DNA from 3 places in the Streptomyces sp. NBC_01508 genome. Region 1 is predicted to be linked to each of the others. Evidence: riboswitches for the same ligand, from Rfam matches in the RefSeq annotation. Region 1 holds a riboswitch; each other region holds the start of a gene.

The links. A riboswitch is a leader RNA that binds a small molecule or an ion and turns the genes downstream of it on or off. The one in region 1 is predicted to bind cyclic di-AMP.
Positions count from the first base shown of each region.
Region 2: linked by a shared signal. The riboswitch ahead of OG700_RS07020 (transglycosylase SLT domain-containing protein) and the one ahead of OG700_RS07870 (M23 family metallopeptidase) in region 1 are both predicted to bind cyclic di-AMP.
Region 3: linked by a shared signal. The riboswitch ahead of OG700_RS24825 (transglycosylase family protein) and the one ahead of OG700_RS07870 (M23 family metallopeptidase) in region 1 are both predicted to bind cyclic di-AMP.

Region 1 covers NZ_CP109419.1:1,765,873-1,775,601, reverse strand. Annotated here, with positions in the region: gene OG700_RS07895 (glycoside hydrolase family 13 protein) at 1-263, shown strand, start outside; gene OG700_RS07890 (CobW family GTP-binding protein) at 401-1,495, shown strand; gene OG700_RS07885 (DNA topoisomerase (ATP-hydrolyzing) subunit A) at 1,512-3,962, opposite strand; gene OG700_RS07880 (M16 family metallopeptidase) at 4,230-5,594, shown strand; gene OG700_RS07875 (M16 family metallopeptidase) at 5,615-6,982, shown strand; cyclic di-AMP (ydaO/yuaA leader) riboswitch at 7,187-7,355, shown strand; gene OG700_RS07870 (M23 family metallopeptidase) at 7,369-8,190, shown strand; gene OG700_RS07865 (HPr family phosphocarrier protein) at 8,271-8,552, opposite strand; gene OG700_RS07860 (GNAT family N-acetyltransferase) at 8,688-9,729, shown strand, end outside.
Region 2 covers NZ_CP109419.1:1,549,528-1,559,256, reverse strand. Annotated here, with positions in the region: gene OG700_RS07035 (Dyp-type peroxidase) at 1-1,779, opposite strand, end outside; gene OG700_RS07030 (galactose oxidase-like domain-containing protein) at 1,776-3,749, opposite strand; partial or broken gene OG700_RS07025 (hypothetical protein) at 4,015-4,977, shown strand; cyclic di-AMP (ydaO/yuaA leader) riboswitch at 5,368-5,529, shown strand; gene OG700_RS07020 (transglycosylase SLT domain-containing protein) at 5,534-6,277, shown strand; gene OG700_RS07015 (hypothetical protein) at 6,692-6,997, shown strand; gene OG700_RS07010 (putative T7SS-secreted protein) at 7,090-8,382, shown strand; gene OG700_RS07005 (hypothetical protein) at 8,430-8,948, shown strand; gene OG700_RS07000 (hypothetical protein) at 9,156-9,729, opposite strand, start outside.
Region 3 covers NZ_CP109419.1:5,308,000-5,317,728, reverse strand. Annotated here, with positions in the region: gene OG700_RS24835 (septum formation initiator family protein) at 1-192, opposite strand, end outside; gene eno (phosphopyruvate hydratase) at 372-1,658, opposite strand; gene OG700_RS24825 (transglycosylase family protein) at 2,018-2,722, opposite strand; cyclic di-AMP (ydaO/yuaA leader) riboswitch at 2,726-2,902, opposite strand; gene OG700_RS24820 (transglycosylase family protein) at 3,160-4,089, opposite strand; gene OG700_RS24815 (cytochrome P450) at 4,304-5,563, opposite strand; gene OG700_RS24810 (TIGR02452 family protein) at 5,807-6,625, shown strand; gene OG700_RS24805 (hypothetical protein) at 6,985-7,428, opposite strand; gene OG700_RS24800 (Scr1 family TA system antitoxin-like transcriptional regulator) at 7,389-8,036, shown strand; gene OG700_RS24795 (DUF397 domain-containing protein) at 8,182-8,415, opposite strand; gene OG700_RS24790 (helix-turn-helix domain-containing protein) at 8,430-9,272, opposite strand; gene OG700_RS24785 (hypothetical protein) at 9,460-9,729, shown strand, end outside.

The DNA.
Region 1 (9,729 bases):
ACCGGCGGGCCCTGCGGCTGCGCCGTACGGAGCCAGGATTCGCCGTCCGGGCGTCCGGCGACGGCACCGGGGCCGCGCTGACCTGGCTGCCCGCCGGCCCCGGAGTCCTGTCCTTCACCCGTACCGACGGCCTGATCTGCGTCGTCAACCTCGCCGGGCCTCCCACGCGGCTGCCCGGCCACAGAAGCGTTCTGCTCACCAGCGGCCCCCTGGACGACGAGGGGAGGCTGCCGCAGGACACCGCGGCCTGGCTGCGGAGCTGACCTCCGCGGCCGAACCGCCCGCCCCGTGACGGGCCACGCCCGACGGCCCCGTCGCTCAGGTGCCCCTGCCCGCTCCTATCCTGGAGCGGGCAGGCGCGGCGCTCTGCCTCACCTCCTACGGAAGACGGAGCGCGGTCTTGAATCCGAGCACGGCCAAGCAGATCCCGGTGGTCGTCCTCGCGGGCTTCCTCGGCTCGGGCAAGACGACCCTCCTCAACCACCTCCTGCGCCGCCGCGCCGGCAACCGCGTCGCCGTCGTCGTCAACGACTTCGGGGCCGTCGAGATCGACGCCATGACCGTCGCCGGCCAGGTCGGCTCCACCGTCTCCCTCGGCAACGGGTGCATCTGCTGCGCCGTGGACGCCAGCGAGCTGGACGGCTATCTGGAGCGGCTGACCCGCCCCGCCGCGCGGATCGACATCATCGTCATCGAGGCGAGCGGCCTCGCCGAACCGCAGGAACTCGTGCGGATGATCCTCGCCGCCGACAACCCGCGCGTGGTCTACGGAGGGCTCGTCGAGGTCGTGGACGCGGCCGAGTTCGACGCCACCCGCGAGCGGCACCCCGAGACCGACCGGCACCTCGCCATCGCCGACCTGGTCGTCCTGAACAAGACCGACCGCGTGACACCGGCCGCGCACGAACGCGTCCTGCGGGTGATCGGGGAGCTGGGGCCGGCGGCGGCGGTGGTCTCCGCGTCGTACGGGCGAATCGACCCGGGCCTGCTCTTCGACCCCGCCACGCGCCCCGCCGAGGACGAGAAGGCCCGCCAGCTCTCCTTCGAGGACCTTTACGCCGACGAGGAGAGGCAGGAGCACCCGCACACCGGCTACGAGAGCCTGTCCTTCGACGAACCGGCCGCCATGGACCCGCGCCGGCTCATGGCCTTCCTCGACTCGCGGCCGGAAGGGCTCTACCGCGTCAAGGGCTTCGTGGACTTCGGCGCTGCCGACCCGGACAACCGCTACGCCGTCCACGCCGTCGGGCGCTTCCTGCGGTTCTACCCGGAGCCCTGGCCGCGGGGCGGCGAGCGCCGTACGCAACTCGTGCTCATCGGCTCCGGCATCGACCGCGACGCCCTGGAGAAGGAGTTGCGCGTCGCCGCCGTCACGGGCACCGAGGCCGGCGACGGCGGCGACGAGTCCGCCATGTGGGGCGTCCTGCGTTACGTACGGTCCGAGCCGGACGTACGGTCCGAGCCGGCGGCCGAAGAGGCAGCAGACCCGGTCTGAGCACCGAACCCGCGCGTCAGGTCGCCGGACCCGCCAGGACGGCAACGACCGACGGCGGCGGCGTCCCCGAACCGTCCCTGCGCGGATCCGGCTCCGGCAGCCGCGCCGGTGTGCCGTTCTTCTGCGCGGCCCGCGCCGGGGCCGCCCCCGCCCAGCCGAAGACCAGCAGATCCTCGCCCTTGAGGAACCGCTGGCAGCGCACCCCGCCGGTGGCCCGGCCCTTGCGCGGATACTGGTCGAACGGCGTGAGCTTCGCCGTCGTCTCCGAGTCGTCCAGCGTGCCGTGCGAGCCCGCGACCGTGTAGACGACCCCGTCGCCCGCCGGGTCGACCGCCGTGAAGGAGATCACCGAGGCGCCGTCGGCCAGCTTGACACCGGCCATGCCCCCGGCGGGCCGCCCCTGCGGCCGGACCTGCGAGGCCTGGTAGCGCAGCAGTTGGGCGTCGGAGGTGATGAAGACCAGATCCTCCTCGCCCGTACGCAGCTCCGCCGCGCCCACCACCCGGTCACCCTCCTTCAGGCCGATGACCTCCAACTCGTCCTTGTTGGACGGATAGTCGGGGACGACCCGCTTGACGACACCCTGGAGCGTGCCCAGCGCGAGGCCGGGCGAGGACTCGTCCAGCGTCGTCAGACAGACCAGATCCTCGTCCGGCTCCAGCGTCAGGAACTCCGCGAGCACCGCCCCGCCCGCCAGGTTCGGCGCCGAGGCGGTGTCCGGCAGCTGCGGCAGATCGATGACGGAGATCCGCAGCAGCCGCCCCGCGGAGGTGACCGCGCCGACCTCGCCGCGCGCCGTCGCCGGCACGGCCGAGACGATCACGTCGTGCTTCACCCGCTTGCCGTCGCCGCTGCCCAGCGGCCCGCCGTTGGCCGTACGCGCCAGCAGCCCGGTGGACGACAGCAGGACCCGGCACGGGTCGTCGGCCACCTCCAGCGGCACGGCGGCGACCGGCGAACTGCCCGACTCCAGCAGCACGGTGCGCCGGTCGGTGCCGAACTTCTTCGCCACCGTGGCCAGTTCGGCCGAGACGAGCTTGCGCAGCTCGCTGTCGGACTCCAGGATCCCGGTCAGCTCGTCGATCTCGCCGTTGAGCCGGTCGCGCTCGCCCTCCAGCTCGATCCGGTCGAACCGGGTGAGCCGGCGCAGCGGCGTGTCCAGGATGTACTGCGTCTGGATGTCGCTCAGCGAGAACCGCTCGATCAGCCGCTCCTTGGCCTGCGCCGAGTTGTCGCTCGACCGGATGAGGCGGATGACCTCGTCGATGTCGATCAGTGCGACGAGCAGCCCCTCGACCAGATGCAGCCGGTCACGCCGCTTGGTCCTGCGGAACTCGCTGCGCCTGCGCACGACAGTGAAGCGGTGGTCGAGATAGACCTCCAGCAGCTCCTTGAGCCCCAGCGTCAGCGGCTGGCCGTCCACCAGCGCCACGTTGTTGATGCCGAAGGTCTCCTCCATCGGCGTCAGCTTGTAGAGCTGCTCCAGCACGGCCTCGGGGATGAAACCGTTCTTGATCTCGATGACCAGGCGCAGCCCGTGCATCCGGTCCGTGAGGTCCTTGACGTCGGCGATGCCCATCAGCTTCTTCGCCGAGACCAGGTCCTTGATCTTGGCGATCACCTTCTCCGGGCCGACGGTGAAGGGCAGTTCGGTGACGACGAGGCCCTTGCGGCGCGGGGTGACGTCCTCCACGGTGACCGTGGCGCGGATCTTGAACGTCCCGCGCCCGTTCTCGTACGCGTCCTTGATGCCCTGGAGGCCGACGATCCGGCCACCGGTGGGCAGGTCGGGCCCCGGCACGTACCGCATCAGCGTGTCCAGGTCGGCGCCCGGGTGCTTGATCAGATGCCGGGCGGCGGCGATGACCTCGCCCAGATTGTGCGGCGCCATGTTCGTCGCCATGCCGACGGCGATCCCGGAGGCGCCGTTGACCAGCAGATTCGGGTACGCGGCGGGCAGCGTGACCGGTTCCTGCTCCTGGCCGTCGTAATTCGACTGGAAATCGACGGTGTCCTCGTCGATCGACTCCGTCATCAGTGACGTGGCGTCAGCCATCCGGCACTCCGTGTACCGCATGGCGGCCGGCGGGTCGTCGTTGCCGAGGGAACCGAAGTTCCCGTGGCCGTCGACCAGCGGCAGCCGCATCGAGAACGGCTGTGCCATCCGGACGAGGGCGTCGTAGATCGACGCGTCCCCGTGCGGGTGCAATTTACCCATCACCTCGCCGACGACGCGGGCGCACTTCACATAGCCGCGGTCGGGGCGCAGGCCCATCTCGTTCATCTGGTACACGATCCGGCGGTGCACCGGCTTCATGCCGTCGCGGGCGTCCGGCAGGGCGCGGGAGTAGATCACCGAATACGCGTACTCAAGGAAGGAGCCCTGCATTTCATCGACCACGTCGATGTCGAGGATCTTCTCCTCGAAGTCCTCCGGCGGCGGGGTCTTCGTGCTGCGGCGGGCCATCGCTGCTGCGGCTCCTTCACAGGTCTGTGCGGGTCTGGGCGGACAACTTGTGGAACTGACGCGGACCATTGTGGCCCGCCGGACTGACAACGCCGACCTCGACCCGTCGTTGAACCACCCGGCGAGCCGTTTCCGGCGGCGCGCGCAAGGGGCCGCGGCGCCGATGGCGAGTCCACGCCGCTTCTGCCGGGAGGGGAACTTCGCCAGGCGTCGGCACGCTTGCATACAGTGGCAGGACTTCTCCATATCGCGATCGAAGGGACGTACATGCCCATGGGTCACACGGCCACAGCGCAGGCCGGTTCCGGCGGCCTGACAGCGACCGAGCACCGGCTCGCCAACGGACTGCGCGTGGTGCTCTCCGAGGACCACCTGACCCCGGTCGCCGCCGTCTGCCTCTGGTACGACGTCGGCTCACGCCACGAGGTCAAGGGCCGTACGGGCCTCGCCCACCTTTTCGAGCACCTGATGTTCCAGGGGTCGGAACAGGTCAAGGGCAACGGCCACTTCGAGCTGGTGCAGGGCGCCGGCGGCTCGCTCAACGGCACCACCAGCTTCGAGCGCACGAACTACTTCGAGACCATGCCCACCCACCAGCTGGAGCTGGCCCTCTGGCTGGAGGCCGACCGCATGGGCTCGCTGCTCTCCTCCCTGGACGACGAGGGGATGGAGAACCAGCGCGACGTCGTGAAGAACGAACGCCGCCAGCGTTATGACAACGTGCCCTACGGCACGGCCTTCGAGCGCCTGACCGCGCTCTCGTACCCCGAGGGCCACCCGTACCACCACACCCCGATCGGCTCGATGGCCGACCTGGACGCGGCGACCCTCGACGACGCGCGGCAGTTCTTCCGTACGTACTACGCGCCGAACAACGCGGTGCTCTCGGTCGTCGGCGACATCGACCCCGAGCAGACGCTCGCCTGGGTCGAGAAGTACTTCGGCTCGATCCCCGGACACGACGGCAAGCAGCCGCCGCGCGACGGCTCCCTGCCCGACATCATCGGCGAGCAACTGCGCGAGGAGATCCACGAGGAGGTCCCGGCCCGCGCGCTGATGGCCGCCTACCGGCTGCCGCAGGACGGCACCCGCGAGGCCGACGCCGCCGACCTGGCGCTCACCGTCCTCGGCGGCGGCGAGTCCTCCCGGCTGCACAACCGCCTGGTGCGCCGCGACCGTACGGCCGTCGCCGCCGGATTCGGGCTGCTGCGACTGGCCGGCGCGCCCTCGCTCGGCTGGCTGGACGTCAAGACGTCCGGCGGCGTCGAGGTCCCGCAGATCGAGGCCGCGGTCGACGAGGAGCTGGCCCGGTTCGCGGCCGAGGGCCCCACGGCCGAGGAAATGGAGCGCGCCCAGGCCCAGTTGGAGCGCGAATGGCTCGACCGGCTCGGCACGGTCGCGGGCCGCGCGGACGAACTGTGCCGTTTCGCGGTGCTGTTCGGCGACCCGCAGCTGGCACTGACCGCCGTCCAGCGGGTGCTGGACGTCACGGCCGACGAGGTGCGCGCGGTGGCCGAGGCGCGGCTGCGCCCCGACAACAGGGCGGTGCTGGTCTACGAGCCCACCTCCCCTGACGACGACGCCGACGACGCGGCTGCCGACACCGACGAGCACGAGGGGGCGGACCAGTGACCGACGCTGCTGCCGTGACCATGGAGTTCCACCCGCAGCCGACCGCCGGGGAGGCCAGGCCCTGGGCGTTTCCCGCGCCCGAGCGCGGCGCGCTGCCCAACGGCCTGACGGTGCTGCGCTGCCACCGCCCCGGCCAGCAGGTGGTGGCCGTCGAGGTCTCCCTCGCCGCCCCGCTGGAGGCCGAGCCCGAGGGCCTGGACGGGGTCGCCACGATCATGGCCAGGGCGCTGTCCGAGGGCACCGACAAGCACACGGCCGAGGAGTTCGCCGCCGAGCTGGAGCGCTGCGGCGCCACGCTCGACGCGCACGCCGACCACCCCGGCGTCCGGGTCTCCCTGGAGGTCCCGGTCTCCCGGCTGCCCAAGGCGCTCGGTCTGCTCTCCGACGCCCTGCGCGCGCCGCTGTTCTCGGAGAGCGAGGTCGGCCGGCTCGTCACGAACCGGCTGGACGAGATCCCGCACGAGCAGGCCAACCCGGCCCGCCGCGCGGCCAAGCAGCTCTCCAGGGAGCTGTTCCCGGCGACCTCGCGCATGTCCCGCCCGCGCCAGGGCACCGAGGAGACCGTCGGCCGCATCGACGCGAAGGGCGTCCGCGCCTTCTACGACGCGCATGTCCGCCCCGCCACCGCAACGGCGGTGATCGTCGGCGACCTCACCGGCGTCGACGTCGACGCGCTGCTCGCCGAGACCCTCGGCGACTGGACGGGTGACACCTCCGAGCCGCGCCCCGTGCCGCCGGTGACCGCCGACGACACCGGCCGTGTGGTGATCGTGGACCGGCCCGGAGCCGTCCAGACCCAGCTGCTGATCGGCCGCGTCGGCCCCGACCGGCACGACCGCGTCTGGCCGGCGCAGGTGCTCGGCACATACTGCCTGGGCGGCACGCTCACTTCCCGGCTCGACCGGGTGCTGCGCGAGGAGAAGGGCTACACGTACGGCGTGCGGGCCTTCGCGCAGGTGCTGCGCTCGGACCCGCACGGCACGGGCGCCTCCATGCTCGCCATCAGCGGCTCCGTGGACACCGAGTCGACCGGCCCCGCGCTGGACGACCTGTGGAAGGTGCTGCGTACGCTCGCGGCCGAGGGTCTGACGGACGCCGAGCGCGAGACGGCCGTGCAGAATCTGGTCGGTGTGGCGCCGCTGAAGTACGAGACGGCCGCGTCCGTCGCCGACACGCTCGCCGACCAGGTCGAGCAGCACCTCCCGGACGACTTCCAGGCCCAGCTGTACGCCCGCCTGGCCGAGACCGGCACGGTCGAGGCGACGGCCGCCGTCGTCAGCGCCTTCCCGGGCGACCGGCTGGTCACGGTGCTCGTCGGGGACGCCTCGGTGATCCGGGAGCCGGTCGAGGCCCTGGGCATCGGCGAGGTGAAGGTCGTCACCGGCTGAAACGGCGCGGCCCCGCGATGCGGATAAGGGGAACCCCGGTGACGAACCAGTCGCCGGGGTTCCCGCTATGTCCGCATTCTTCAGGAGGTTGCCTGAATGCCCTGTGGCATGCGCGACAAAAGGGCCTGTCCGTTTGGTGATTGAAAGATGACCCCCTTAGCGTCGGTCCGGCTGTCCGCCAGATCCCGCCGCGCCCGCGGCACCGGACAGCCATCGCCGAGTCCCCGTCAGGCGCGAGCCTGGGGAGCCGGGGACCCAATGCACGCGTCCCTGGGGTGAATCGGGGGCCTTCGCGCTGTGCGCGAAGGAGCCCGTAGGAGACCTTCCTGCTCCGAACCCGTCAGCTAACCCGGTAGGCGAGAAGGAAGGAAAGGACCAGCCACTTCATGGCGTTCACCCGTGCCACCGGGAAGCACCGTGCCCCGGGCCGAATGACGCGCCGAGGCGCGAACATCGCCGGAGTCGCGACCCTCACCGCGGCCGGTGTCATCGGCACCCTCGGCTCCCCGGCGCTCGCCGCCGACCTGGAGGCGGCCGTCGCCGAGGACACCACCCCGGCCGCTCCGGACAGCCCGGCCACCCCGGTCCGCGCCATCGTCATCGACGACTCGCTCGCCGCAGAGATCGACGCCCAGGCCGACGCGCAGCGCCTGGCCGCCCAGCAGGCCGCCGCGGCGAAGGCGGCGGCCGAGACCGCCGCCCGCGCCGAGGCCGAGGCGAAGCGAAAGGCGGAGGCCCGCGCCAAGGAGATCCGCGAGGACAAGGAACGCGCGGCACGCGCCGCCGAGCGCGAACGTCTCAACGCCTACCGGCTCCCGGTCGCCGGCTCGCCCGTCACCACCGGATACCGGACCGGCGGCGGACTCTGGTCCTCCGGCAGCCACTCCGGCGTCGACTTCCGCGCCGCGTCCGGCACTTCGGTCGTGGCCGTCGGCGCGGGCACCGTCGTCGAGGCGGGCTGGGGCGGCGCGTACGGCAACAACGTCGTCATCCGTATGAACGACGGCACGTACACCCAGTACGGACACCTTTCCTCGGTCGGCGTCTCAGTCGGCCAGGGCGTCGCCCCGGGCACGCCGGTCGGCGTCGCGGGCTCGACCGGCAACTCCACAGGTCCGCACCTGCACTTCGAGGCGCGCACGAGCGAGGATTACGGCTCCGACATCGACCCGGTCGCGTATCTGCGCGCGCACGGCGTGGGCGTCTGACGGCTACGCACGTCGAAGGCCCCGGCGCGGGATGCCGGGGCCTTCGACGTAGGCGTACGTACCGCGTACCGGATACCCGGTCAGACGGTCTCGGGCAGCTCGTCCAGGCCCTCGGCGACCAGCTTCGCCAGCCGGTCGAGCGCGACGTCCGCGCCGTCCGCGTCGGAGGTCAGGACGATCTCGTCGCCGCCCTGCGCGCCCAGGCCCAGCACGGCGAGCATCGACGCCGCGTTGACCGGGCTGCCGTCGGACTTGGCGATCGTCACCGGAACGCCGGAGGCCGTGGCCGCCCGGACGAAGATGGAGGCGGGACGGGCGTGCAGGCCCTCGGCCCAGCCGACGTTGACGCGGCGCTCAGCCATGGTGTTGCCCTTCAAGTCACAGTTTGTTGTCTAGACCAGTGTGCCACGGGGCCCGGAGCGGGCCGATGAGGCACCCCCAGCCTGCCCCGCCGCAGGAGCCGACGCTACCGGTGTGCGCGCCGTAGGCTCTGAACCATGACGCCGCCGTCGCAGTACGCGTACCCCGCTCACTGGGAAGCAGACGTGGTCCTGCGCGACGGGGGCACCGCACGCGTCCGGCCCATCACCACCGACGACGCCGAACGGCTGGTCAGCTTCTACGAGCAGGTCTCCGACGAGTCGAAGTACTACCGTTTCTTCGCGCCCTACCCCCGGCTCTCCGACAAGGACGTGTACCGCTTCACCCACCACGACTACGTGGACCGGGTGGGCCTCGCCGTGACCGTCGGCGGCGAGTTCGTCGCCACCGTCCGCTACGACCGCATCGACAGCCGGGGCATGCCCGCGTCGGCCCCCGCCGACGAGGCCGAGGTCGCCTTCCTCGTGCAGGACGCGCACCAGGGGCGCGGGATCGCCTCCGCGCTCCTCGAACACATCGCCGCCGTGGCGCGCGAGCGCGGCATCCGGCGCTTCGCGGCGGAGGTACTGCCCGCCAACAACAAGATGATCAAGGTGTTCCGGGACGCCGGGTTCACCCAGAAACGCAACTTCGAGGACGGCTCCGTCCGCCTCGTCCTCGACCTCGAACCGACCGCCGAGTCCCTCGCCGTCCAGCGGGGCCGCGAGCAGCGCGCCGAGGCGCGCTCCGTGCGGCGGCTCCTCGGCCCGTCGTCGGTGGCCGTCATCGGCGCCGGACGCACGGCGGGCGGCGTCGGACGGACCGTACTGCGCAACCTCCTCGACGGCGGTTACACAGGGCGTACGTACGCGGTGAACGTGGCCCTGCCCCCGGAGCTGACCGAGATCGACGGCGTCCCGGCCGTGCGCTCCCTCGCCGGGATCGAGGAGCCCGTCGACCTCGCGATCGTCGCCGTCCCCGCCGAGCGGGTGCCCGGCGTCGTCGCGGACTGCGGCGAACACGGCGTCCAGGGCCTGGTCGTGCTCTCCGCCGGATACGCGGAGAGCGGCCCCGCCGGGCGGGAGCGGCAGCGCGAACTGGTGCGGCAGGCCCGCTCGTACGGCATGCGGGTCATCGGTCCCAACGCCTTCGGCGTCATCAACACATCGCCGCCCGTCC
Region 2 (9,729 bases), 220 kb from region 1:
CGGATTCCCGGTCGTACGGGACTTCCACACCGGCCTGTCGCCGGCCCCGAAGATGACGAGGTCACCGTCCTCCTGGAAGGTGGCCCGCGCCCCGCCGCTCCCGGTGGTGCCCGACTCCCAGCGGACCTCGTCGCGCTCGTCCAGGACGACGAGATTGCCGTCCTGCCACATCACCAGCCGGGCCTTGGCCGGGCCGATGGGACCGTCCCCGGGGAGCAGGGTGAACGGAGCCTCAAGGATCCGGTCGCCGTCGGCGCCGCCGCCACCGTCGAGCTTGCCGTCGGCGAGCTTCTCGATGGTGGTGAGCGACGGGGAGAACGCGTACACCGCGCCCTCGGTCCTGACGAACTGCTCGAAGTGCACCTTGGTGCCCTTGAAGCTGACATCGGTGGCGGTGGCGACCAGCGGGTCCTTGCCGGGCGGTGTCTTGCGCTCCGGGAAGTTCGGCGCCTCGATCCAGTCCTTCTGGATGAACTCGAACTGCCGCACCAGGTCCGCCTGATAGCAGACGAAGACCAGACCGCGCGGCGCGTCCGGGCCGTTGCCCGCACTGCCGGCGGGGTCGAACGGCTGACCGTAGGGGATGCCGCGCCGCATGATGCGCCGCCCGTCGAGGACGTTCTTCTCCGATACGGGCTCCTTGTCGCCCGACTTGAGCAGCAGACCGTCGCGCGGTGTGGTCTTGCGCAGGTGCGAGAACAGTGGGGTGATCTCCCCCTCCAGGTCGTCGCGGTAGCTGATGTCGTTGTCCGACCACGCCTCCGCGTCGCTGGGGCTGTCCGCGTGCGGGCACTTCGCCACCGGCGTGCCCGAGCGCCACCGGCCGACCAGCCGGGCGGCCAGCCACTCGGTCGTCGCCTCGGGCGGCACCTTTCCCTGCGCCTTGAGCTCCTTCAGACGCGCCGCGATCTGGGCCCACCAGCCCGGAACGTCCTGTGCGAGACGCCGCAGAACCTGGAAGGAGCCGTTCTTCGCCCAGTCCGGGAGGTCGTTCGGCCGGCCGGCGGTCCGCTCGTAGCCGACGACGATCTCGCCGGTCGGGATGATCCGGGTGCCGGGGCTGCCCTTCTTGTGCTCGGGCCTGTTCGGGTCGGGCTCGTCGAAGCCCTGGACGGCTGGCTCACTGATGCCGTCCTTGAAACCGAAGTGCTCCTTGCCCCGGCGGCTCCCTTCGAGAGTCGCGCCGTCCTGCTCGAAGACGATCACGACCTTGTGCCGGACGGCCTCCTCGCGCTCCTCGGTCAGCGCGACGCGCAGGTCCTGCGGACGGTCGGCGGCGACGGTGAGCACCGCGTGCACGGGCTGCCCCGTGCCGTTGCCGAACAGCCAGTGCTCCGGGGCGCACTCCCCGATGTCGCCGAGCATCGCGGCGCGCGCCGCGGGGCCCTGCTTGAAGGCTTCCTGGGTGCTGCCCGGCGGGATGGACGGGAAGGGATCGCACCCGGCCAGCAGCCGCAGTCCGGGATACGTGAAGCTGACGACCCGCCATACGGCGTTGAGCGCCTTGGGATCGTCACCGCCGGACTGCTTGCGGGCCTTGCTGAACTCCGCGTTGAACGCGGCGACCTGCCGGGTCGTCGCGATCCGGGGCCGCAGCCTGCGCAGCCACGTCCTGGCCAGGTCCTTGTCCTCGAACTTCAGCAGGAGCAGCTGGACATGGTCCTTCTTGGCCCCGGCGATGATGTCGCCCTGGATCTCCCGGCTCCTGCGCAGCGGCAGATCCGCCCCACCGCCACCGGGCGGGGTGTCGGTCCTGGAAGGCTGTGCCGCGTAGGTCATGACCGGGCCTCGTTCGGCTCCAGGGAGATCCACTTGGCGATGCTGGGCACACCCTCCTCGTTGAGGAGGAAGAGCATGTACCAGCCGGGCGGGGCGGCATCGGCACTGGGCGGAGCCTGCAGGTCCAGCTCGCCGTTGCCCTGCCGCTTGATCCGCAACTCCAGATGGCGCTGGCTGGTGTTGACCGAGTGGGTGGCGGTCGTGGGCGCCAGCAGGACGGCCCGCTTCACCTCGTCGGCGGTGGAGCTGGAGACGGTGAACCGCTGGTCGTAGGCGAGCGGAGCGGACGGCGCGGAGCCGAGGGTGGGACGGGCGCCGTTGTGGAGGTACGACGGCTCGTAGATCTCGATGGTGCCGTCGATGTCGTCCTTGATGTTCCGGTCGTTGGCGATCTGCTGTGCCTCGTCGCCGGTGACCATGACGCGCCCGTCGGGCAGCACCACGGCGTTCGAGTGGTACCCGCGCGGGAGGCGCTGGACGGGGCCCAGACGCCAGTCACCGTTCTCGTCACGCAGCTCCGTGTGCCGGTACTTCAGGTCCGCGTTCGGGTTGTACTGCCCGTTGCCGTAGTCGCGGATGTCGTAGGAGCCGTTGACGGTGAGCAGATTCCCGGTGGGCAGCAGCAGCGTGTTGTCCTGCGTACGGCCGAAGGCCCGCGCCTCCTTGGCCTTCCACTTGCCCGCGGCGAGCTGGTAGGTGTTCGGGTCCGTACGGTCGCCGCCGAGGACCAGGACGGAGTCCGGGCCGCGGAAGCCGCCGGGGAGCGGGACCGCGGAGCCGTAACTGCGGTCGACGGCGCCCGGCCGCGGCGCCAGGTCGCTCCGGGTCTCCTTGACCGGGTCGAAGAGCCACTGCTGGTCGTGGCTGCGGCCGAGCCCGTAGATCTTCCCGTCCCGCAGGCTGAACAGGTGGGGGTAGTCGAGCTTGTACGGCGCGTCCGCGCGGAAGCGGTCGACGCTCTGGAACCGGGGGAGGTCGGTCTTGCGGTACGGCACCGGGTCGCTCAGCGCGGGGAAGCGCTCCACGATCGGGGTGGGCGTGCCCCAACCCAGCTCGGACTGGCCGGACATGATCAGCATCCGGCCGTTGGCGCCGGTGACGACGCTGGGATACCAGCGGCCGACGGACATGTCCTCGTTCATCGCCCAGGTCTCGCTCCACGGGTCGAAGACGAAGGACAGCTTGGCCCCCGAGCCGCCGTTGCCGCCGAGATTGCCGCCGAAGACGCCGAGCATCCCGTTCGGCAGGAAGGCGTGTCCGGCGCAGAAGATCGGCGCGGGGCGGGAGACGCCCGTGCTGTCGGGCATCGTGACGGCGGGCGGAGTGACCTTCTTGAATGCGCTTTCGCCGGTGCCCTTCGCGGGGTCCCAGAGGTAGGCGCGGCCCCGGTTGGCGGCGCCGACGACCTGGGTGGGGGCCGTCTCCTTCGTGGGATCGGTCTCGATCCGCTCGAAGGAGAACAGGAGCACCTTGCCGGTGGGCAGTTGGGCGACGTGGACGCCGAAGTCGGGTGAGTCGAAGTACTCCTTGAAGGCGCCGAAGTCCGACGCCTTGTACTCCCCGTTGATCTTCCGCTGGGTGTCGGTGAGCATCTTCAGCCGGGCGGTGCGGGTCGCCTGCGGATACGTCCCGAGGTCTTCGGCGCCCTGGCGGGTGGTGGCGTGCTCCTCGGCGTGCTCCCGGCCGAGCACCGCCACCTCGGCGGGATCGACCTCGGGCTTGCTCTCCGTCTTGTCCTTCTTGTCCTTCTTGTCTTTGGACTTGTCCTTCGATGTGTCCTTCGCGCCGGGGTCGGCGGCCGGCTTCCCGGCGGGGTCGACGCCCGCTCTGGTGGAGTGCTCGTGGTGGTCCTCTCCGCTGTGAGCGACAACGGGAGCGGCACCGACGAGAGTTGAGGCGGCGAGGGCGCTGACGACAGCGCACGCCGCGAGGGTGTTGGACAGTCTGGTGCGAGAGCGGGAAATTCTCATGGGGCCCGGACAGGTCCTTTTCGGGATGGATGGAGCACGTGGCACGGCGGCGCCGCACCCGGAGCGAATGACTACTCGCAGTAATCATGCTGAGGGTGTTCGCGAGCAAAGGTCCAGGAGAACGGGCGATTTTGGCTCTATGGAGGTAACAGCCAGTTGATAGGGTTCGCGCCCCGCGTGAGCGCCCGGCGCGTGAAGCGCCCGCCGCCCGGCCCGATCCTGTCCGCGCCGCCCCGCGCCGCGGCCGAGCGTGGAGCGACCCCCCCCGTACATCGGGTACGAGGCCGAGGCCGGCCGCTACCAGGGCACCCTGGTCAAGGCCGACGCCGTACGCGCCTTCGGGCACACCAACTTCGCCAGCGAGTCCTCCGGCCGTAAATCGGTGCGGCTGGACAGCACCGGGGAGTGCGTGGAGTTCACCTCGACCAACGCATCGAACTCGATCGTCGTACGCAACTCGATCCCGGACGCGCCGGGCGTGACGCAGGTGGCACCCCCGGCGGCCAGGCCCGCCGAGTGCACCTCGATCACCGAGTGCGGGGCGGTCCCCGACGACGGCAACGACGACACCAAAGCCGTCCAGGCGGCGGTCACCGCCGACCAGAACGGCGACATCGCGTGCGTCTGGATCCCGCAGGGCATGCGTATCCGCAACACATACGCCGACGGCATCAACTTCACCAACGGCACCCGCAATTCAAAGGTCGACAACTCGTCCTTCCGTACCACGGGTGACGATTCGCCCGCCGTCTGGGCCAATCGATACGTCAAGGATCCGGCGGTGGACATCGCGCATGACAACTCGTTCACCAACAATACGATCCGGCTGCCCTGGCGGCCAACGGCGTCGCGATATACGGCGGTTGGCGGTTGCGGAAACAAGGTCCACAACAATTGGATCGCCGATACCGCCAACTACCCGGGAATCATGCTGGCGACCGACCACGAACCGCTGCCTTTCTCGGGCGAGACCCTGCTCCCCGGAAACGCCCTGCACCGTACGGGCGGCGCTTTCTGGGACGAGGGCCAGGAGTTCGGCGCGATCACCATTTTCCCGGCGAGCCGGGACATCATCGGGGTGAGGATCAGGGACACCGAGATCTCCGACTCGACGTACGACGGCATCCAGTTCAAGAACGGTGGCGGCAACGTACCGGACGTCGAGATCAACAACGTGTCGATCGACAGGTCCAACAACGGCTCCGGCATCCTCGCGATGAGGGGAGCCGTACGGAAGGCGCGCCGTCATAAATTCGTTATCGGTCATCCGTGATTCGCGACGGCTGGAAAATACTTATTTGTCCGCTTTTCGGGTGTGGGTGATATGCGTATCCAGCAACCAAGTTGTCCCTTTCTGGGTGGTGTTGTCGTTGAACGGTTGCGCCGCTCTCCCGTGATGTGTGTCACAAGCGCGGTGGGTCGCGGCTTCCCCGCCTCCGCCCACCTCCCGTGCGGGAAGGGAAAGTTGAGGCGTGTACCGCCGGGCGGGAATTCGAATTGATCTCCGCCCGGTCTGTCGAATGGCAGGGTGCGGTGAATTCAGGACTTGTTTCGCCCGGACGTTCTCGCTTACGTTCACCTCATTCCGGGCGGAACGCCGAATCCTGCCGCCGTCCGGAAACCGCACTCACCCATTCACGTACGGCAGGAGCGGGGGACCCAGGTAAGCCGCCGATCCGGCATTTGCCGGACCGGCTTGGGGTGAAGCCGCGCCCACAGCGCGGCCGGGCATCTCCCGCCCGAACCCGACAGCTCACCTCGTAGGCGACGGAGAGGATCTCGTCATGCCCGCAGAGGGTAAGCACCGCCGTTCCCGTACCAGCCCGCTCGCCCGCCGCCTCATCGCGGCCGGCACGGGCGGTGCCGCACTCGCCCTGCCTCTGGTGACCGCCACCACGGCGGGCGCCGCGCCCGCCCCGCGGCAGGCCGTCACCGCACCGTCGGCCGTGAACGCCGTCAAGGCGGTCACCCACACCGTCGCGGAGGGCGAATCACTCGCCAAGATCGCGGACGCCCGTTCCGTGAGCGGCGGCTGGAAGGCGCTGTACCAGACCAACCGCGACGCCATCGGCGACGACCCGTCGCTGATCCGCCCCGGCCTCACGCTGAAGCTCTCGGGGAAGCCCAAGGCGGCCCCGACCGCCTCGACCGCGGACGCGTCGGCAGCCAAGACCACCGAAGCCGTCCAGACGGCCGCCAAGTCGTACACCAACGACCTCGACGGCTGGATCCGGGAGGCGCTGGACGTCATGGCGCAGAACGGCATCCCCGGTTCGTACGACGGCATCCACCGCAACATCATGCGCGAGTCCGCGGGCAACCCGCAGGCCATCAACAACTGGGACTCCAACGCCGCGGCCGGCATACCGTCGAAGGGCCTGCTCCAGGTCATCGACCCGACCTTCGAGGCATACCACGTGCCCGGCACGTCGACCGACAGCTACGACCCGGTCGCCAACATCACGGCGGCCTGCAACTACGCGGCCGACCGCTACGGCTCCATCGACAACGTCAACGGTCCCTACTGATCGGCGACATCCCCACATCGCGCGGCTCTCGGGCCGCACCTCCTCGGACAGCCGGCGAGGCCACACACGTGGCCTCGCCGGCTGTCTGTGTGAGAACTGCCGGAAGGCGGTCGTCGTGGGGCAGTTGTCGTGGGGCGGCTGTCCGAAGGCGGTTGGCGGAGGCGTTTTGTGACGGCCTCATTGAGGATGGGTGAGGATTCGGGGGTGGTTCCGGTATCGAAGGGAGTCGGCCTGGCGCCTCGTCGGCCGGGTGGTACGTCGGCGAACGGCCGCCGGTCGGCACCGGCGGGTCCACGGGCCGGTCCCCGCGACGAGAACACCACCCGCTGTCACTCTCCGGCCTGGTGGTAGCGTGCGCGGGATCAGCGCCGATGCGCGTGTGAGCAGGCAGAGTTGGACGTAGGGGGAGCTGCCGTGACGGCTGATCTTGGAGTAGGCCCAGGAGTCCTCAAGCAGGGCGCCAAGGACATTCTTGAAGTCCTCAAACCGGTCAAGAAGGTGGACCTGAGCGACCCGGCCGGGCAGGCGACGTCGCTCGGGGACGATGGCGCGGCGGCGGCACTGGTGACTTTCTGTGCGACGTGGGAGTCGGGATCCGGGTTCCTCGCCGACTGTGCGGCGACCCTGGCCGATGGACTGAACAAGGCCAACGGCAACTACGAGGAAACGGACAAGGCCATCCGTGACGCGGTCAAGTCCGTCAAGACGGTACTGACCTAGCCGCAGTCCTGGCCGCAGCCACCGCCGCAGCCACAGTCCCGGCCACAAGCCACAGTCACAGGCACGGACACACGAACGGGGAATCCGCACACATGGCAGGCACGCTCGGGTCGACGACGGACCCGAAGGCTCTCATACCGGGAGACGTCGGCAAGCTCGGCGATCTTGAGATCGCCCTCAACAAGTGGTCGAACAAATTCGAAGGAATCGGCGACGGCCTGCGTGACGTGCGCGTCAAGGGCTGGGTCGGTGAGGCCAGCGAAGCCTTCTGGCCCACCCTCGGCAAGGAGAAGACCAACTGGTACTTCGCGGGCGACGCGATGTCCGGGGCCTCCAAGGCCATCCGCTCGTACTCCACCACGCTGACTTGGGCGCAGGGCCAGGCCGGTACCGCGATCGACACGTGGAAGACCGGGGACCACGCAGGCGCCGAACAACTGCTGAGCACCGCGCGCAAGCAGCTCAAAGAGGCGGCCACGACGCTGACCACGAAGCTCAACGACCTCGCGGGGAGTGCCAAAGGCAGCCCTGACTGGCTCGTGACGGTCAGGAGCGGGGTGGACGCCAAGGCGTGGGCCGAGGCGCACGGCGTCGCCAAGACCGCCATTTCTCCTACGGCTTGGGCCAGGGAGGACAAGCGATGGGTGACGGACGAGGCGAGCCACTGGCGTCGCAGGGAGAAGGAGTTCGGCAAGGACGCGGACAACAACTGGTATCTCCGTAACCAGGCCGCTCAGGACGGTGACCCACCCCCGGCCGACAGGAAGGCCGACGTCAATATCAAGATCGCCGAGTGGACGGGCAAAGCCAGTGCCTGGGAGGCCGGCACCACCGGTGAGACGACAGCGGGTGGTGTCAAGCTCAAGGGCGCGGCCAGCGTCCAGACGCTTGGGGTGGACGGCTCGGTCGGTGCGAGTGTCACCAACGGCCAGTTGCAGGCCGGCGCTTCGGGGACCGCGTACCTGGCGCAGGCATCGGCGAGCGGCAGCGCGCAGTACGGCATCGTCGGCGCGCAGGGCGAGGCGAAGGGCTTTGTGGGTGCCGACGCCGCGGTGAAGGTCTCCGGCGGCAAGGACGGAGTGCACGTCGGAGCGGAGGCGTTCGCCGGAGCCAAGGCCACCGGGTCCCTCTCCGCCGATGTCGCCGGGGTGGGCGCCGGTGTCACCGGCGAGGCATGGGCGGGCATCGGCGCCGAAGCCAATGTCGACGTGGGCATGACGGACGGCAAGTTCACCATCGGCGGAGATCTCGGGGTCGGTCTCGGCGTCGGCGGTAAGGTCGGTGCCAACATCACCGTCGATCCGGGCAAGGTGGTCGACGCGGTCGGCGACGCGGGTAAAGCTATCGGCGACGGCTGGGACAAAACAGTGGGCAGTTGGTTCTGAGACACGCCCTGGCCCGAGCCGAAGTTCATTGAAGGGTTGGATCCACCATGACGGCCACGTTGCCGGTCAAGATTTCCTTTTCGCTGCCGGACGGCTGGCAGGCCGCGCCGCCGGACGAGGTGGGAGCGCCGAACGCCGCTTTCGTCGCGCTGCACCGCGCCTCCGTCGACGGCGGGTTCACGGCGAACATCACCATCTCCGGGGAGATGCGCAACGACGGCGCGACCATGTCGCAGATCGCCGACGAGTCGGTGCCCCGGCTGGAGCAGGCCGGGCCCGTACGGGTCGTCAAGAAGTCGGACATCGGTACGCCGGACATTCCGGGCCTGACGGATTCCCCCGGAATCGTGCAGAACCTCGTCCTCTCCACGACCCTGCGGGGAGAGCCCATCGAGCTGTGCCAGAGCCAGGTGTACCTCGGTTTTGAGGACGTCAGGAATCCGGCCCAGCGCGCGGTGATCGAGCTTGTCCTCACGGCGACGCAGAATCAGCTCGGTGAAGTCATCGACGACTACAAGGAATTCGTCGGGACGGTCCGCGCGGCCGACGGGGACACGCCGGCCTAGGCCCTGTCCGACAACGCGGCGAGGTGCCGTGCCAGGCGTCCCGGACCCCCCGAAGATCCGCCGGACAGGACCTAGGCGAAGCGAGTCGGACCGGCCGATTTGGACCTGGACCGCACCGGGCCGATACGCGCCGAAATACGAAGGCAGAGTGCCCCTTGTCCCGGCGGGCGGAATCGCCGCTCCGGGACAAGGGGCACTCGGCTCCGCTCAGGCGGCAGTCCACGCCTGCGTGGGAATCCGGTCGAGCGCGTCGCACAGGTAGTTGAGGTTGTCCTCAAGGCTCTGCGGGGAGATCGCTCCCGTGTACCAGGTGAACAGTTCGTCGCCGCGTACCTGAAGCGGAGACTTCTTGGCTCGCTCGTCCGTGAGAAGAAAAGACACCATGGTGTCACTCAGGACGTTCCTGGCGAAGGCCTCGTCCGCGGTGACGACGCGATACGTGTCGTCGAACTCGGCTGCGCCGAGCGGCATACTGGACCGCCGGTCGAGCATCACGTTGAACATGCTCGGCCGCAGGATCTCCAGGGACGGCCCCGGGCCGGGCGCCGTGACCATGAAAATGGCCTCGATGGTGGGCCGTTTGCGCCCGCCCTGCGTATCGCCCGAAATGGGGCTGTTGTAGCGGTGCTCGAAGCACTTGAAGGAGCGACCGCGGAACTCGCCTGTGATGTAGTGCCAGGCGCTCAGATTCGATCCGCTGCCGGGCATGGGACCCACGCCGCAGTACTCGGTGGCCCGTCCCCGTGCGCGCTGCTCGTACGTCCAGCCGCGGTCCGCCGCG
Region 3 (9,729 bases), 3.5 Mb from region 1:
CGGGTAGGCGAGGGCGACGATCAGCGAGCAGACGACGAGGACGAGGAACGCGGCGCGTCCGGTGAGCCGGGAACGGCCGGCCGGCCGGCGGGTCTGCCGGCGGGTCTGCGAGCGATAGACGCGGGCGGCGGTCTGCTCGCCCAGGATCCTGATCTTGGTCGCGGTGGAGAACCGGTCCCGGTTCGCGGCCATGGTCCCGCCTCCCTCAGAGGTTGAGCCGGCCTCGTACCTCTGTGCCTCGTACCTCTGTGCCTCGTACCTCTGTACCGCCGTACTGCCTCTGTACGCGCGTACGTCCCCGGACACGGTACGGGACCGTGGCCGGGGACGGCCGTAGGACGGGCGCTGTTGGTCAGTCCTTGAAGAGCGGGTCAGTCCTTGAAGCGGGGGAACGCGCTGCGGCCCGCGTACACGGCCGCGTCGTCCAGGATCTCCTCGATACGCAGCAGCTGGTTGTACTTGGCGACGCGCTCGGAGCGGGCCGGGGCGCCGGTCTTGATCTGGCCGCAGTTGGTGGCGACGGCCAGGTCGGCGATCGTGACGTCCTCGGTCTCGCCGGAGCGGTGCGACATCATGCACTTGAAGCCGCTGCGCTGCGCCAGCTCGACGGCGTCCAGGGTCTCGGTCAGCGAACCGATCTGGTTGACCTTGACGAGCAGGGCGTTGGCCGAGCCCTCCTCGATGCCACGGGCGAGGCGCTCGGGGTTGGTGACGAAGAGGTCGTCGCCGACGATCTGGACCTTGCCGCCCAGCTTGTCGGTGAGGACCTTCCAGCCGGCCCAGTCGTCCTCGAAGAGCGGGTCCTCGATGGAGACCAGCGGGTACGAGGCGACAAGCTCCTCGTAGTACTCGGTCATCTCGGCGGCCGAGCGGGACTTGCCCTCGAACTCGTACGAGCCGTCCTTGTAGAACTCGGAGGCCGCCACGTCGAGCGCGAGCGCGATGTCCTTGCCCGGGGCGTAGCCGGCTTCCTTGATGGCCACGAGGATCAGGTCGAGCGCGGCGCGGTTGGACTCCAGGTTCGGCGCGAAGCCGCCCTCGTCGCCGAGGCCGGTGGAGAGCCCCTTCTCCTTCAGGACCTTCTTCAGCGTGTGGTAGACCTCGGCACCCCAGCGCAGGGCCTCGGAGAACGACTCGGCGCCGATCGGCGCGATCATGAACTCCTGGATGTCCACGTTGGAGTCGGCGTGCGACCCGCCGTTGAGGATGTTCATCATCGGAACGGGCAGCAGGTGCGCGTTCGGGCCGCCGAGGTAGCGGAAGAGCGGCAGGTCGGACGCCTCGGAGGCGGCGTGGGCGACGGCCAGCGAGACACCGAGGATGGCGTTGGCGCCGAGCGAGGACTTGTCGGGCGTGGCGTCCAGGTCGAACATGGCCTGGTCGATCAGGCGCTGCTCGGTGGCGTCGTAGCCGACGAGCTCCGGGCCGATCTGCTCGATGACGGCGAGGACGGCCTTCTCGACACCCTTGCCCTGGTAGCGGTTCTGGTCACCGTCGCGGAGTTCGAGGGCCTCGAACGCGCCGGTGGACGCACCGGAGGGAACAGCAGCACGGCCGGTGCTGCCGTCGTCGAGGCCGACCTCGACCTCGACCGTTGGGTTGCCTCGGGAGTCAAGGATTTCCCGGGCTACGACGACGTCGATGGACGGCACGAGCATCTCCTTCTGGGATGTGACGCGTTGGTGCGGGGCCTCATTGGCCCTGCGGCATGAGCCTAACCGGCTCCCGGGTGCCGGTCGGCCGATGCCCGCCCGCTGGGACGAAAAGAGTCCGGAATGCGGGGTGCGCCACGAATGTCCTGAGACTGGTGCGGCGGTCGCGCTCCGGGCCTGGGCGGCGCCTCCGGGCCTGGGCGGCGGACAGGCCCCGGCCCTGACCCGGTCCGGCCCTGGCCCCGGTCCGGCGCGTCCGGGGGGAGTAAGGCGCGCCGGGCCGGGGCTCAGGGTCAGGACTCAGGTCAGGACTCACGGCTCGGGTGGGAGCCGGGTCCGGGTCCGGGTCCGGGGTTCGGGGAGGCTCAGCTCAGGTGGAGCTGCTGGCCCGGGAAGATCTCGTCGGCGTCCTCGACGATGTCCTTGTTCAGCTCGAAGAGCTTCTCCCAGCCGCCTTCGACCTTCTCGGCCTCGGCGATCTTGGAGAGCGTGTCGCCGCCCTTGACCTTGTACTCGCCGTCGCCCTTCTCGACCGGACCACGCGTCTCACTGCGCGAAGCGGGCTGCTCCCGCTCGGCGCGCGGCGCGGACTCCTGCTTCGGGGCCGCCTCGGGGGCGGCCTTCGGAGCCGGGGCCTGCTGCTGCGGGGCCTGCTGCTGGGCGGAGTCGTCCGAGCCGGCGTCGTTCGCGGCGTTGGACAGGCCGACGCCACAGCTCGGCCAGGCACCCTTGCCCTGGCCCGCCAGGACCTTCTCGGCGATCTGTATCTGCTGGGACTTCGAGGCCTGGTCGGCGGTGGACGCGAAGGCGCTGCCACCGAAGGCGGCCCAGGTGGAGGCGGAGAACTGGAGACCGCCGTAGTAGCCGTTGCCGGTGTTGATCGACCAGTTGCCGCCGGACTCGCACTGGGCGACGGTGTCCCACTCGGAGGTGGTGGCCGCGGAGGCGGAGGTGGCGCCGATCAGCGGGGCCGCGACAGCGGCACCGGTGATGCCGGCGAGCGTGGCGTAACGGACGGCCTTGGACGGACGGCGGTGCTTGGCCTTGCCGGACTTGCTGGAAAACAGCATGCGAAATCTCCTCACCGACGCCTACGAGGTGAGCTGTCGGGTTCGGGCCAAGTGAGTTGCCCGGCCGTGCGACCAGGGAACGTCTTCACGTCCCCCTGCGCACGGCTGCACCCCGAGCCGGCCGTTGTGACCGGCGCTTACCTGTGGGTCCCCCGCTCCTGCCTTCGGCGCTTGCGCGACGACTACTCCCCCCGACCGACGGCAGGATTCGGCGTGACGGTCGACGGTGCCCGCGGTGCGAGCGGTTCAGACCGTAAACACAGACATCCCGGATGTTCAAAGAAGGAACATCCGGGATGATTCGCCCATCTTGCCGTGAGGAAACCTCTGTTTACGCAGGTCGGGGCGGAGACGGTGCGAGCCGCCGGGCGACCCGCACCAGTTGAGGCGAAGAGACGCTTGTCTCACTTGCCCAGATACGGACATAGACCGCTTAACTACCCCTGATTTACGGTCAGATCGAGGTTCTGGCCCGGCAGGATGAGGTCGGCGTCCGAGCCCACGGCCTCGCGGTTCGCCTCGTAGAGCGCGGGCCAGCCACCCTCCACCTTCTGCTCGCCGGCGATGGCCCACAGGTTGTCGCCGGAGCGGACGGTGTACGAGTCGTCGTCGGCGGCGTCCGCGGCGTCGCCGTCGCGTGCGGAACCGTCACCCCGTGAGGCATGACGACCGCTTTCTCGCTCTTCGTCCGCCTTGCCGGACTTGCCCGCCTCGGTCGAGCTGTCGGGGCTGTCGGGGCTGTCGGGGCTGTCGGCGCCGCTACCGGTACCCGCGCCGGCCTCGGCCTCGGCCTCGGCGGACTTGCCGGGCTCGGGCGCCGCGTCGCCGCGGTGCTTGCCCTGGCCGGTACTGGGCTCCGTACCGGATTCCGCGCCCGGCTCGGTGCTGGGCTCCGTGCTGGGCGTCTCGGCGGCGGAGTCCCGGCCGAACTGACCGGAGGGGGGCGCCGACTCGGGAGCGGGGGGCAGGACGGCCGTCTCGGTCGGCTCGGGCTCCGGGGGCGTCTCGGGCTTCTGGGTGGCATCACCGGCGGCCCCGGCGTCCGGAGCCGTACCGGCGTCCGCTGTGAGGCCCGTGATCAGCGCGCAGGTCGGCCACGCGGTCGGCCCCTGCGCGGCGAGGATCTTCTCCGCCACGGCTATCTGCTGGCTGCGGCTGGCCTGGTCGGCGGTGGGTGCGTACGCCGTACCGCCGAAGTCGCTCCAGGTCTCCTGGGAGATCTGGAGTCCGCCGTAGAACCCGTTACCGAGGTCGGCGCTCCACATGCCGCCGCTCTCGCAGTCGGCCACCCGGTCCCAGGTGGCGGCGTCTGCCGCACTGGCGCTGGTCGCGCCGAGCAGCGGGATGGCGATCGCCGAGCCTGTCACCCCTGCCGCGACGACAATGGCGGGGGCTTGACGGGGCCGACGGTGCCGGCCGTTCCCGGAGCGCATGCGGTTGCCTTCCGTGAGACTGCTGGAGCCTGAAACCTGAATCCTGAAGATGTGACGGCTGAGACGGTCGTGAACGTAGCGGTACTCGAACGTCTGTCACAAGTCGATGCAGCGCAGATCACGTGAAAGTCACAGTCTTGACGATCCGTCAGTCACGCACCGCTGTGAACTGCACCGGCAGCGTGCGCAGTCCACGCATGATGAGCCCGCCACGCCACCGCAAATCGGATGGATCGACCGCAAGTCGCAAGTCGGGCAGCCGAGTCAGAAGGGTGCCGAGCGCGGCCTGCCCCTCCAGCCGGGCGAGCGGCGCGCCGAGGCAGTAGTGGATGCCGTGGCCGTATCCGAGGTGTTTGTTGTCACTGCGCGACAGGTCGAGCCGGTCCGGATCGGCGAACCGTTCCGGGTCGCGGTCGGCGGCGGCCAGTACGACGAGAACGGGGTCGCCCACCGCGACGCGCCGGCCGCCGAGTTCGACGGCCTCGGTGGCGTAGCGCCAGGTGGCCAGCTCCACCGGACCGTCGTAGCGCAGCAGTTCCTCGATCCCGGTCGCGAGCAGCCCGGTCTCGCCGGCGGCGAGCGAGCGCTGAAGCCGCTGCCGCTGATCGGGGTGCCGGAGCAAGGCGTAAACCCCGTTGCCCACCAGATTCACGGTCGTCTCGAACCCCGCGAAGAGCAGGATGAACGCCATCGCGGCGGCCTCGTTCTCGGTGAGGTGCTCGCCGTCGTCGCTCGCCCGGATCAGACCGGAGATCAGGTCGTCGCCGGGGTTGTCCCTCTTACGGTGGATGAGTTCGGCGAGATACCCGCGCATCTTCTTCACCGCCCGCCCGACCCCGCCGCGCGGCCCACCGCCGTGCCGGATCATCATTCCGGCCCAGTCGCGGAAGTCGTCCTGGTCCTCGCGCGGGACGCCGAGCAGATCGCAGATCGCGTAGATGGGCAGCGGAAAGGCGAAGTCATGGATGAGGTCGGCCTCCCCCTTCGCCGCGAAGGCGTCGATCAGCCCGTCCGTCAACTCCTGCACGCGCGGCGCGAATTCGGCCACCCGGCGCGGAGTGAACGCCTGCGACACGAGCCGCCGCAGCCGGGTGTGGTCGGGCGGATCGATATTCAGCAGATGCGTCATCAACTCCGCGCCCCGCTCCCCCGGGATCCCCGTCTTCCCCTTGGCGTGCGCCTGTTCGGCATGGTGCACGGGGTTCTTGGACAGCCGGGGATCGGCGAGGGCGCGCTTGGCGTCCGCGTACCGCGTCACGAGCCACGCGTCGACCCCACTCGGCAGCGTCGTCCGGTGCACGGGCGCGTGCTCGCGCAGCCAGGCGTAGGCGGGGTAGGGGTCGGTGGCGAACTCCCAGGTGAAGAGTTCGGGGGCGGGGGGCGGCGGGGTGGAGGTGGGGTCGTGCATGGCCCGACAGTAACCGGCCCGCCGGCCGGCCCGGCCGGCGCGGACGCGGCCCCGGCCGACCGCGTTGAACACGTCAAGCCGGCGGTTCGGGTTCGCGGTCCACGGCCCGTCTTGCCCGTCTTGCCCGTCTCCAGACCACGCTCGCGCTCGCGCTCGGCGAAATTGAATGGCCGCAGGCGTGCTGTCGTTGTACATCTGTCCCGTACATGAACGTGGATGACCTGTGACGGGGAGACTGAGACGGTGCGCCGGACATGGCAGGAAACCCAGTTGGCCTTCGAGCAGGGCTGGTACGAGTACGAGGGGCGCAGGGTGGATCTCTCGGCCGATCTCGACGATATGCGCCGCGGAACACTCCTCTACCTCCCGGGTGAGCTTCGCCGCCTGCCTTTCGCCGAGGGCATGGGGCAAACGCGCGTCGAGGTGACGGCGGAGAGCACCCTGGAAGCGGTGGAGCGACTGGCCGGGGCTGGGAACGGGGCCGGGGCCGGACGAGTTGCGGTACTGAACTTCGCCTCGGCCCGTAATCCGGGTGGAGGTGTGGCCCGTGGGGCGCGTGCCCAGGAGGAGAGCCTGGCCCGCTCCAGCGCGCTGTACGACGCGTTGATCCGCTGCCCGGAGTTCTACGAGTTCCACCGGGACAATCCTGATCCGTTCTACAGCGACCAGGTCATATACGCGCCGGATGTACCGGTGTTCCGCCGGGACGACGGTTCCTGGTTGCCCGCACCCCTGCGCGCGGCGTTCCTGACATCGGCCGCACCGAACCGCCGGATGATCGAGCGGGACCGGCCCGGAGCGGCGGGAAAGATCCCAGGCGCACTGTCGAGCCGCGCCCGCGGTGTGCTCGCCGTAGCGGCTCACCACCGCAACTCCCACCTGGTGTTGGGCGCGTGGGGTTGCGGCGTGTTCGGCAACGACCCGGCCGAGGTCGCCGAGGCGTTCGCGGTCCACCTGCGCGGCGACTTCGCGGGGGTCTTCGAGCAGGTGGTGTTCGCGATCCTGGACGTGGACGACGCGACGCGCGAATCGTTCGAATGGGCGTTGACCGACACTTCATGAAGATGGTCCAGGGCTGGTTCTGAGAGAGCGCACCGTCCGGGGGATGATCGTCAAACCACCTCCACCCTCCACCTCCACGACCACGATTGCGTCCGGGTCGGTGGTCGGCTTCCCACACGATGTCGCCGTCGGGCCCGACGCAGGTGGTGTGACGCTTGCCGGCGAAGACCGCCCAGCGTCCGCCGGGGTGGACATCTCAGTCGTACTCGCCGTCACCGACGCGGGATTCAGGTACAGACGTGATGCGACAAGGCCGCGCGTGCCCATCCTGACGACACGGCGTCATCGTTCCATGCAGGTGATGGGATGATGACGGCGGATCCTAAGCTGCCCCACGTGTTGCGCCCGGGAAGGCCGGTTCACAGGGGGGCGTAGTACAGACCAGGACCGACCTCCGCCGGCGTTCGGAACGCCACTTCGCTGATCATCAAGTCCGTCAGGTGCGTTCCGACGCAGATCTGTGTGCCGCTGGTCGTCGTCAGCCGCACCCCACACATCGCGAAAGAGTCGCGAACTCCCTCCTCGGGATCGCGGCTGATCACCTCCACCGCTGCGACCGCCTCGGTCACCAGGCTTCGCAACGGATGGCTGGGGATCGGCTCGGCTATCGGCACCTGGATCGTCATGCCTGAGTACCAGAGGGAGTTGGCCAGGGTCCTTGTGACATCCGAAACGAAAAGGACGTTGGCTTTGGACTCCTCGGTATCAATCAGCCACTGTTCACCATCGTGACCGGTCAAGAGCGCCGGCCCGTACTCAAGACGTGGCTCGTCCTCGGCGGGAACATCGAGAAGCCGCGTCACGGCTCGAAGGCGCTGCCCAAGGAGACAGCCGGCCAACCGATGGTTGTCGGGAAGGTAATGGTGAACGCTGCTTGGGACGATCCAGTCAGGGTGGAACCGGTGCGCCAAGAGCCGATCCTCCAACTATTGGGGCCTGTCAGGGCCATGCCCCTACCAACGCGAAGGGAGCTTGGCATCAGACCACAGAGATCGCGAGCACCGCAATCGCGCACCAAGTCGTTACTCTCCGCTCGCGCGTATCCGGGCCAAGCAACCGGGACCGACTGCGATGTCCTCACGGTGCACACAGCAGAGCCCCGCACCTCAGCGGTCCTGCTGTGCCGAAGGTCGTGCGGGGCCAGCTACAGCACCTACTCAAAGCCACCGCTCTTCCCGGACTGACCTTGGGCATCATCCCCGCAAGCGCCCCACTGCGTATCTATCCTGGCGACGGCTTCTCTCTCTTCGACGACCGTCGAGCCGAGGTGGAGGGCTACCGCGGCGCCGAGACGATCACCGACCCGGACCGACTCCGGATGTTCCGCAAGGCGTTCGCGCTTCTCCAACCGTCGGCCGTGTACGGCCAGGACGCGCTCGCCCTCATCAAGGCGACGATCGCGGCGATGTAGCCAACGGTCACGGAGCACGGCTGTCGCCGGCAGGTTCGACGGGAACTTGTGGTCGGGCCGGGTGGCACTCGCGAGTCTCGGCAGTCACGAGTCTGAACCGATGCGCGGCCGACGCGTTGCTCGATACCGCGTGCGCGGAGAGGCGCTATGGAGTCGGGGAGTCGGATTCCGTGTCGGCTGCGGGTTCGGCGAAGTGGTCGAACTCGCCTGCTTTGACACCGAGGATGAAGGCGCGAAGCTTCTCAGGAGACGTCGTGACGACGGTGTCGGGCTCGTCGCTCTCCTGGATCTTGATGGAGCCGTCGTCAGCCGCAGCGAGGTAGACACAGCCGTTCGCCTCGGCGCTGAACGTTGACTTCTGCCAGTGGAGGGCGGGCATGCGTGTTCCCCTTCTCACAAGTCTGCGGCGACCCGGTGGATCAGATCCCGGGACTTCGATGGTTCGAGGCTACAACTCTCCATGCGGTCCAGAACGGTTCGGTACTTCACCAGATGCGGTTGGGTATCGAGGAACCCGGCCCCGTGATCGGTGTCGAGTTGAACCGTGTCCAAGGCGGGGACGGCCCCGGTCATGTAGTAGATGCCTGTGCCGGAGCTGGGGAACGTGCCGGCGCCGAACGGAATCGCCAGGATGGTGACGTGCTCGAAGTCGCTCACGTCGAGAAGATGTTTCAACTGCGCGCGGGCGACCTCCCGGCCACCGAAGCGCATGCGCAAGGCGGCCTCATGGAGGATCGCCGTCAGCGGCGTCGGATTCTCCCCGTACAGCACCACCTGTCGCTTGATCCGGTAGGAGACACGGTGCTCCACCTCGTGCGGGGCAAACGCCGGTACGGCGTCGCTGATGACGGCATGGGCGTGCGCCCTGGTCTGGAGCAGCCCCGGCAGATGGACCACCGAGGACGTGCGCATCGCTGTCGCGTGGTGCTCCAGCTCCGCCAGATCGATCGTGTCCGGCGGCAGCATGTCGCGGTACTCGTCCCACCAACCGCGCGTCCGACCGCCGGTCATCGCCGTGAGCGCTTCGATGTACGCCTCGTCCGTACAACTGTAGCTACGCACCAGAGCGCGGACACGATCGGCGCCCACCGCGTACCGCCCCGACTCGATGCTGCTGATGCGGGGTTGGGATGAGCCGTCGAGCACCCCGGCTTGAGCTGTGGTGAGGTCCGCCTGCTGGCGGAGTCTGCGCAGCTCATTGCCCAGGCGCCGCTGCCGCACTGTGGCTGGTAGCACTTTCGGTGACACTCTTCCACCTCACCCATATGGATGTTCTGCTCGCAACTAGTGGATGAATCATAGCGTCCACCGCTACGGTGTGACTCAAGCCACTTCAACTGGCCGCGCCACAAGGCGCCTTACTCGCCATGCCCAACCACATCAGCCGGGCAGGCGTCACCCTCTCGCCGACAGGGGATTTTCGATGACCGTATCGCCGCAGAGCAGCCCTGCCCCGGAGCCGTTCGACTTCGCCCAGGAGGTCCACGAACTCGTACGTACCACCGCGCCGCGCCTCTTCGCGGTCGTGGAGGAGTATCGCCCAGGCACGGACGACGCCGACGCCTTCGTCGTCGCCTGGGGGCTCGCGTACAAGGACGGCGCCGCCGAGGTCATGGCGGTCGAGGGACAACGGCGTTGGCAACTCGCCGCCGCCGAACACGTCGTGCGGTACTTCGGCCGGGCCGAGAACCTG